Regions from separate parts of the Pseudomonas chaetocerotis genome, predicted to be linked through region 1. Evidence: riboswitches for the same ligand, from Rfam matches in the RefSeq annotation. Region 1 holds a riboswitch; the other holds the start of a gene.
What was found. Region 1 has a riboswitch for manganese ahead of H3221_RS06755 (TMEM165/GDT1 family protein). Riboswitches for the same ligand answer to the same signal wherever they lie in the genome.
Positions count from the first base shown of each region.

Region 2: it holds a riboswitch for manganese, as region 1 does, so the genes downstream of both, H3221_RS20860 (sodium:calcium antiporter) here and H3221_RS06755 (TMEM165/GDT1 family protein) in region 1, are expected to answer to the same signal.

Region 1 is NZ_JACFYX020000003.1:113,131-117,638, forward strand. It holds gene H3221_RS06750 (class I SAM-dependent methyltransferase) at 1-967, shown strand, start outside; yybP-ykoY riboswitch at 1,005-1,125, shown strand; gene H3221_RS06755 (TMEM165/GDT1 family protein) at 1,220-1,801, shown strand; gene H3221_RS06760 (ketosteroid isomerase-related protein) at 1,908-2,351, shown strand; gene H3221_RS06765 (M48 family metallopeptidase) at 2,405-3,226, opposite strand; partial or broken gene H3221_RS06770 (methyl-accepting chemotaxis protein) at 3,421-4,508, shown strand, end outside.
Region 2 is NZ_JACFYX020000013.1:64,917-69,424, reverse strand. It holds gene H3221_RS20860 (sodium:calcium antiporter) at 189-1,190, opposite strand; yybP-ykoY riboswitch at 1,241-1,397, opposite strand; partial or broken gene H3221_RS25955 (LTA synthase family protein) at 1,640-1,821, shown strand; gene H3221_RS26015 (methyl-accepting chemotaxis protein) at 2,205-3,830, shown strand; gene fabB (beta-ketoacyl-ACP synthase I) at 3,927-4,508, opposite strand, start outside.

The DNA.
Region 1 (4,508 bases):
TCAGGCCGAGCTGTTCAGTGACGAGCTGTTGCTGGCAGGTCTGCCGGCTGACGACCTGCTTGGCGCCCTGCCGCAGGCACATGGCTGGAACTGGCATGCGGGCGATCAGACACTGCTCGCTGCGCGCTTTGCCGGTCGCAGCCACTTTGATACACGCATGCCGGAAGGCGACTACCGCGCCGCTGTGCTGTTCCTGCCCAAGTCACGCGAGCTGACTGACTACCTGCTGCAAGCACTGGCCTCACGCCTGGCAGGCAAAGCGCTGTACCTGGTCGGTGAAAAACGTGGCGGTATCGAACGCGCGGCGAAACAGCTGGCCGCCTATGGCAAGCCGCGCAAGCTCGACAGCGCGAGACATTGCCAACTCTGGTGCGTCGAGGTGGTACAGGCGCCAGCAGTACCGGACCTGCACGCTCTGGCGCAGAGCTATCCATTGCAGTTGGCCGACGATGCACTGGAGATCGTTACCCTGCCCGGTGTATTCGCCCATGGCCGCCTGGATCGCGGCAGCGCGCTGCTGCTCGAACACCTGGATGACCTACCGAGCGGCCACATGCTCGATTTCGGCTGCGGCGCTGGCGTGCTCGGCGCCGCGCTCAAACGACGTTACCCAGACAACGAGCTGAGCCTGCTGGATGTCGACGCCTTCGCCCTGGAAAGCAGCCGGCTGACCCTCGCGCGCAATGGCCTGTCAGCCAACCTGATCGCCGGCACGGGCATCGAATCGGCGCCCGAGGGACTCAGCGCCATCATCAGCAACCCGCCGTTCCATCAGGGCGTGCATACCGACTACCAGGCCAGCGAGAACCTGCTGAGCCAGGCGGCTCGCCACTTGGTAAAAGGTGGCGAGCTGCGCCTGGTGGCCAACAGCTTCCTCAAGTATCCCCCCCTGATTGAGCGTCATCTCGGCCCCTGCCGCACCCTGGCAGACACCGATGGATTTCGCATCTACAGCGCCAGACAGTGAATTGAGGTTGCTCCCAACGCGGCGCTTGGGCACAATTGCGCCCGTCCTAGGGGAGTAGTCTCCCGCGAGCGCCCTGCTCGCCCGGTATACGTCAACACACTTGCTCCGCAGAGCATGGCGTATACGACCCAAGGCCTTCACAAAGAGGCCTGCGGTTTGACAAGACCTATGACACGCACAACCTATACCCGGGGCGGGAAGGTCGTTCGTGTCATAAGCCGTGTTGACCCGCCCCCTGTAGGAAACCTGATGCTGGAATCGCTGTTCGTCCCCACCCTGATCGTTGCCCTCGCCGAAATCGGCGACAAGACCCAGCTACTCGCCCTGCTACTGGCCGCCCGTTTTCGCAAACCCTGGCCGATCATCTGGGGCATAGTCGTCGCCACCCTGGCCAACCACTTCGCTGCTGGCGCCGTGGGTAACTGGGTCGCTGGTTTCTTTTCCCCGGCCACCCTGAGCTGGATTCTTGCTGCCAGTTTCGTCGCCGTAGCGGCCTGGACCCTGGTACCGGACAAACTCGACGACGACGAAGAATCCGGCCTGAAGAAATACGGTCCATTCCTCACCACCCTGATCGCCTTCTTCCTCGCCGAGATGGGCGACAAGACGCAGGTCGCGACCGTGATGCTGGCCGCGCAGTACCCGCACTTCATCCTGGTGGTGGTCGGCACCACCCTGGGCATGTTGATCGCCAACGTGCCGGTGGTACTGGCGGGCAATTTCGCGGCCGAGCGCCTGCCGCTGACCCTGATCCGCCGCCTGGCCGCGTGCGCCTTCGCCGCTCTGGCAATCTATGCCGGCTACCAGGCGTTGAAGCTGAGCGGCCTGACCTGACGAATCGCCGACGTCAACAGACCGGCACTTCGGCCAATCCCAGCCCCCTCCTGCCTGATGCTAAAGTGCCACATCACTGGTTCAGGCCTGCAGTCAGGAGGGCAGCATGTCATTGGATGATCGCAAGAAGGTGGTGTGCCAGCACATCGACCTGACCTGGAACAAGGGACGCCTGGCGCTGGCTGAACAACTGCACAGCCGCGACTTTCTCTATAAAAGCTCATTCATTGGCCGACCACTTGACAGCGCCGGCTTCGTGCAGATGGTGCAGGACATCCGCCTTGCAATGCCGGACCTGCAGGTAGTGGTCGAGGAGTGCATCGCCGAGGGCTACAAGGTGGTGACCTGGAGCACACTGATCGGCACCATCCAGAAACCGGCGCTGGGCTACCCGCCCAGCGACAAGGTGCTAAGCATCTCGGCCATGGCGTTCTGGACGCTCACCCCCGGCAACGAAGTCCAGGAAATCTGCACCATGTTCGACATGGAAAGCTTCCGTGCTCAGTTGGGCCTGCAGACCCGTCCACTTGCCGAAACCGCCCTGCCCTGAAACGCAAACGGCGCGCCGTGAACCATCACGTCGCGCCGTTCCTGGGTCCAAAATTAACGCCCGGCTCTGGCCTGCTCGTACAGCGGCATCACCTTGGGGATCGCCGCCTGCAGTGCAGCGATTCGACTGCTGGACGATGGGTGAGTACTCATGAACTCGGGCGGCGCACCACCACCGGCGGCCTCCATCTTCTGCCACAGGCTGATGGCCGCATTCGGGTTGTAACCCGCACGGGCAGCCAGTTCCAGACCGATCAGGTCGGCTTCGTTCTCGTTACCCCGACTATTGGGCAGGGTCAGGCTGTACTGCACCACGGTATCGGCCAGTGCCATGCCACTCTCACCCAGTCCGAGCAAGGCACTGGCGCCCTGTTTGGCTACCTCGATACCGTAAGCCTTGGACATAGCCTCACGGCTGTGCTCACGCAGAGCATGCGCCATCTCGTGGCCCATGATCGCGGCGATCTCATCGTCAGTCAGCTTTAGCTGCTCGATGATGCCGCTGTAGAAAATGATCTTGCCGCCCGGACCGCAGTTGGCATTGAGCTCGGGGCTCTTGATCAGATTGACCTCCCACTGCCAGTTGGCCGCATCCGGACGAAAACGCGGCGCCTGCGGAATCAGGCGACCAGCGACGGTCTGCAGACGCTTGGCGTTAGCGCTGCTCTTGTCCAGCACGCCCTTGCCCGAGGCCTCGCTCAGCGTTTGCTGATAGGACTGCGCGTACATCTGATTGACTTCTTCGGCTGACAGCATGCTGAACATGTACTGCTTGCGCTCCACACCAACCGCACCACCACTGGTGGTATTGACGGCCTGACAACCCGCCAGCAGCAGAGCCACCGCCAAGCCACTCAGATATAGAACCTTGCTCATCGAGCTACCTCCTTGAATCGAGCGTCCTATGCTAGGCCGCCCAGGTAGTACGAGCAACAGCGTCACTTGCACGATGGCCGTGCGCCATCTTTGCTGAATGCAGCAGCAGCCAGATATTTCGCATCAGCCCATTAAGGTTTTTCCCTGTCACGGCCGATAGCCCGTAACAGGACACGCTGCGTTCGGGAGCTCCCATGAAGTTCAAGTCGATCCAGTTTTCCGTCGCATTCCTCGCCGGAGCCAGCGTGCTGGCCGTGGTCGTGGCATTGGTGCTCTACGCCCTGTTCGCCAGTGACCGAACCCAGAATCTGGTGCAGCAACGCACCCAGGTCCTGCTCGAGCAGGTCATCGAGCAGCGTCTTTCCTCGCTGGCGCATGCGCAAGTCAGCGAAATCCAGCGAGAACTGGAAGCGCCCCTGCAGATCACCGCCGACCTGGCGCGGGTCAATGCCATGCTCGGCATGACCGATGGCAATGGCAGCCCGCTGCTCAGCATCAGCCGCGAAGAACTGGCCAATCTGGTGCACGAAACCACGGCGCAGAACCCCAAGCTGCTCGGCAGTTACCTGGGCTGGGAGCCAAACGCCTTCGACGCCAGCGACGATATGTATGCCGGCAGCAAGGAGAATGGTTACGACGGTACCGGCCGCTTCCTGACCTGGTGGTACCGCAATGCCGACGGCAGCCTCGGTGTCGATGCCATTGGCTCGACCGAAAGCGAGGAGCTACTACCGACCGGTGTGCGCGCCGGCGAGTACTACCTGTGCCCCAAGGAACGTAAACGCCCTTGCGTGATCGATCCTGCTCCCTACGATGTCGGCGGCAAGATGACCATGCTCGCCTCCTTTACCTCACCAATTCTGGTCAACGGCGAGTTTCGTGGTATCGCCGGCGCCGACCTGGCGGTCAACTTCATTCAGGAACTGCTGGTCAAGGCCGACGCCCAGCTCTATGGCGGCGCAGGTGAAATGGCGCTGATCGCCAGTAACGGTCGGCTGGTCGCCTCGACCCAGGCGCCGGAAAAACTCGGTGAGCCAGCCACCGAGTTTTTCCGGCGCCAACGAGCTGGCCAACCTGAGCAGCCTGCAGCCAGGCCTGCCGAAGTACGACGTGCATGTCGAGGATGATCCCGCCGACAGCCACATCGAGCTGTTTCTCAGCTTCACCATCGGCCAGACCGACACGCGCTGGGTGCTGATGCTGGTACTGCCGCTGGACACCGTGATGGCTGACCTGCGCCAACTACAGGCTGAGCTTGTCACCCAACGCAACGGCGACACGC
Region 2 (4,508 bases), on a different contig from region 1:
TTGGTCTTGCGTGACTGGCGCCCGCGCGCTGCTCGTGTCGCACTTGCAGCAGTTGGGGGTGCGCACCGTGAGCAACCACCGCGTTGTATCACGTGAGCGAACGGGGTTGGAGCAAGTCGCAGGCGCTGAGCGAATGCCTCAGCGATGCATCCAAATCGCATACAGCTCAGAGGCACCGCTGCCGTTGGTCAGATCAACCAGCAGGCAATCAGAAGCACGAACAGGCCATACAGGGCGCCGGTTGCGGCAAGGGTACGGCTATCCACGGCGCCACGTCGAAACAGCAGGCATAGCCAGGCAATGGCCAGCATCGTGATGATGCCGGAAGCCAGCAAGGTGCTGTCGAACAACCAAGGGGTAAAGAAAATGCCCAGCGCACTGGGCAGCGTGGCTTGAATCATCATGGCACCGGAAATGTTCGCCAGCGCGAGACGCTCCTTGCCCTGGCGTACCCAGATCAGCGCGTTCATCACCTCCGGCAGCTCGGTTGCCACCGGACTCAGTAGCAGCGCTACGAGGTGAGGAGGCCAGTTCAGCGCGCTGCCGAGCACTTCAAGTTGACTCACGAAGGTATGTGAGGCAACGCCGATCACAGCCATTGCCAGCATGACTTGCAGCAAGGCCCAGAACAGGGAAGGCTCGGCAAGATTGGGGCGAATTCGCAGGGCCTCGATGGTTTCCTCTTCGAAGGCCGTATCACTCTGGTGAATCTCACGCCAGACGTAGAGCGCATAGACCACGAGAAAGACGACACCCAGCCAGGGCTTGATCACGAAGGCCACAAGCCCCAGTGCGACCTTCAGCGCGAATACCGCGAGAAACGCCATCTGGTCGCGGCTCAAGCGTGCGTAATCGACGTGTACGGCGTAGGTGTCCCGAGCCAGACGACGGTGATTGAACAGCAACGCCAGGCCGACAACGGCGTATCCGAGCGTTGCAAGAACCAGCGGGCCACCCATGGCGGCGCCTACACCGATGTCCTTTTGTTCTGCCGTAGTGCCAAAAACCACGGCCATCAAGGTGACCGCGCTTTCCGGCAGGGCTGTGCCGAATGCGGCCAGTACCGAGCCTACGGCTGTCGCACCGAGATTCAGGCGCCTACCAACCCATTCGATGCCATTGACGAAGTACTCGCATGCCACGTAGATGGTCGCGGCCGAGAAGAAAAATATGAAAAGTGTGAGGAGCATTGAACAGAATCCGGCCGGGCGAGCGAATGAACCATTTGGCACAACACCGCGGCTCGCCCGGCAGGCAAGCGCAGTGTGGCCAAAGGTCTCGCCTGGCGCTCTACACGGATGCAGAGGCTGTACACGCCATGAGGCATGCGCCTCAAGTTTGTTGACGTGAACCCCCCGGCGCAGTGCCGGGAATAGCTACTCCCCAATGACAGGACACGCAGTGTAGCAGCGAAGTCGCTTTCTTTCCTGCATCAACGGCAATGATGCCTACAGGCGCCGTCAGCATGCATAAAGCCTGGCGGATCAGATCACCTGCCCGGGGCCAACGCTTGAGGGCCAGGGGCATTGGTGCCACCAGGACCGAAGTTGATGCTCATCACGGTATCGAGCTTGGCGCTCTGGACAGTAGTGGGCGGCATCGGCATGTCGAGCACCTCCGCATCCAGTTCGTCGATACTGGCCGTGCGCCGTTCGGAAACTACCAACGCCTGGCGCTGTTTGACGGGCAGAACCTGGCGATTCTCAGCCCGCACCAGGGCAAGAGGCGCCACGATGATGCCTGGCGCCTGGGCCGTGAGTGGCGGGTGGATGGCAGCGATCCCCCGCGGCGCAGTGTCGCGACATCACCTACTACCAAGGGGGCATTCAGGACTTAGTCGACGACTTCTGGGCGGTTGCAGTCGCGGACGCTCGACAGCCAGGCCACCAGACCACCGCGATAAGGATGTAGCACGTTACACGCTTGAGCCACTCTGTAGTCCTCGTTTTGAGGGAGGGTTTAGGCGGTGTCAGGACGTGTAGCGTACTACCAGCTGGCAGGCGCAGTGGCGCGATGGGCAATGGTGCCGGCATGCCGTGCTGGCATTCGTCACGGCAATGCACCGGTAGCCTATTTTCTTTTTTCTCATAAAGTGCACGAGCACATGGCCGATATGCGATCAGGGATTAGCGCCATCTCACTCGATTCTCTGCCAGGTATGGCTGGGGGTTCTCCGATTTTTGCGCGTAACAGGAGTTGCAAACATGTCGCTGCGTAATCTTTCTATCGCCCCACGGGCGGCGCTGGGGTTTGGGGTTGTCGCTTTGCTGGTCGTGTTGCTTGGAATCTTTTCATTGATGCAGATGGGTGAAATGCGCGAGCAGTCCGACGAAATCAACGAGAATTGGCTGCCAAGCGTCTTGGCCATTGGCGATGTGTCCAAGAATATCTTGCGGTTGCGTGCCATTACCTTGCGTTCGATGCTTAATCGCGATTCGGCCCAGGTGCAGGCCAATCTTCGACTGGTTGAGGACGTGCGCGCATCCCTTGCCAAGAGCCAGGAGGCCTATGAACAACTGATTTCCAGCACCGAGGAGCGCGGCATCTACGACGAGTTCAAGCGCTCCGAGGCGGCTTACTTGCAGGAGCAGACTCGAATCGTGGAGTCCCTACGCCAGGGTGATTTCGATACTGCCATCGAGGTGGCTGGCGGCGTGCTCAATCAACACGCCGATGCCATGATGCAGGGCCTCGGCAAACTGATCGAGATGAACCGTGTGAGCGCTGTGGCGGCAGGCGAATCTTCCAGGCAGGTGGCGGAGTCGGCACGTATCTGGGTCATCGCCATGATGGTTCTGGCGACTCTGGCTACCGTCGTGCTGGCGATGCTGTTGACGCGCAGTATCGTCGCGCCGCTGACCGAAGCTGTGCGGGTGGCCGAGGTGGTGGCATCGGGTGACCTGACCCAGACGATTCATGCTGAAGGTAGCGATGAGCCCGCGCGTTTGCTCAGCGCCCTGAAAAGCATGCAGCAGAGCCTGCGCGGCACCATCCAGAGCATCGCTGATTCGTCCAATCAGCTGGCGTCGGCATCCGAAGAACTGCATGCAGTGACCGAAGATTCGACTCGCGGCCTGCATCAGCAGAACACCGAGATCGAGCAGGCCGCTACGGCAGTCAACGAAATGACTGCTGCAGTCGAAGAGGTCGCTCGCAATGCCGTCAGCACCTCCGAGGCGTCACGTGAATCCAATGCTACGGCGCTGCAGGGGCGCGAGCAGGTACGCCAGACCGTGAGCTCGATCAGTCAGCTGGCCGATGATGTAAACGGCACTGCGGGTGAGGTCGAGAAGTTGGCCGAGCGGGTTCGTGAGATCAGCAAGGTGCTTGACGTGATCCGCTCCATCGCCGAGCAGACTAACCTGCTGGCACTCAACGCTGCCATCGAGGCAGCGCGTGCAGGTGATGCGGGGCGCGGCTTCGCTGTCGTGGCTGACGAGGTGCGCGCGCTGGCGCATCGCACTCAGCAATCCACCCAGGAGATCGAACAGATGATCGGCGCCATTCAAAGTGGTACCGATCAGGCGGTTGGTTCGATGCAGAGCAGCAACAGTCGCGCCCGTTCCACCCTTGAAGTAGCCCAGGCTGCGGGTACGGCACTGGAGCTGATCACCCAGGCGATTTCCTCGATCAACGAACGCAACCTGGTGATTGCCAGCGCTTCGGAAGAGCAGGCCCAGGTAGCCAGGGAAGTGGACCGCAATCTGGTCAACATTCGCGATCTTTCGCTGCAGAGTTCGGCGGGTGCCAACCAGACCAGCGCGGCCAGTCAGGAGCTGTCGCGCCTGGCGATCGATCTTAACAACCTGGTCGCGCGCTTCAAGGTCTGAGGAGGCCCATTCCCCCTCCCGCCAGCGGGAGAAGGGAGAAAGCAGCACGAACGAAAACGGCGCCCGAAGGCGCCGTTTTCTTTACCGCGGCAGCTGTTACTTGCCGGCCCAGCGCTTGAGCACCAGGGTGGCGTTGGTGCCACCAAAACCGAAGCTGTTGCTCATCACGGTATCGAGCTTGGCGTTCTCGACGGTGCTGAGCTGGATCGGCATGTCGGCCACTTCCGGGTCGAGTTCGTCGATGTTGGCCGACGCGGCGATGAAGTTGCCTTCCATCATCAGCATGCAGTAGATCGCTTCCTGCACGCCGGCAGCGCCGAGGCTATGGCCGGACAGGCTCTTGGTCGAGCTGATGGCTGGGGCCTTGTCGCCGAACACGGCGCGCACGCCTTTGATCTCCGCAACGTCGCCAACCGGCGTCGAGGTGCCGTGGGTGTTGAGGTAGTCGATCGGGGTGTCAACGGTGGCCAGCGCTTGCTGCATGCAGCGAATGGCGCCTTCGCCGCTCGGGGCGACCATGTCGTAGCCATCGGAGGTCGCGCCGTAGCCGACGATTTCCGCGTAGATCTTGGCGCCGCGGGCCAGAGCGTGTTCCAGCTCCTCGACCACGACCATGCCACCACCGCCGGCGATGACGAAACCGTCACGTTTGGCGTCGTAGGCGCGCGAGGCCTTTTC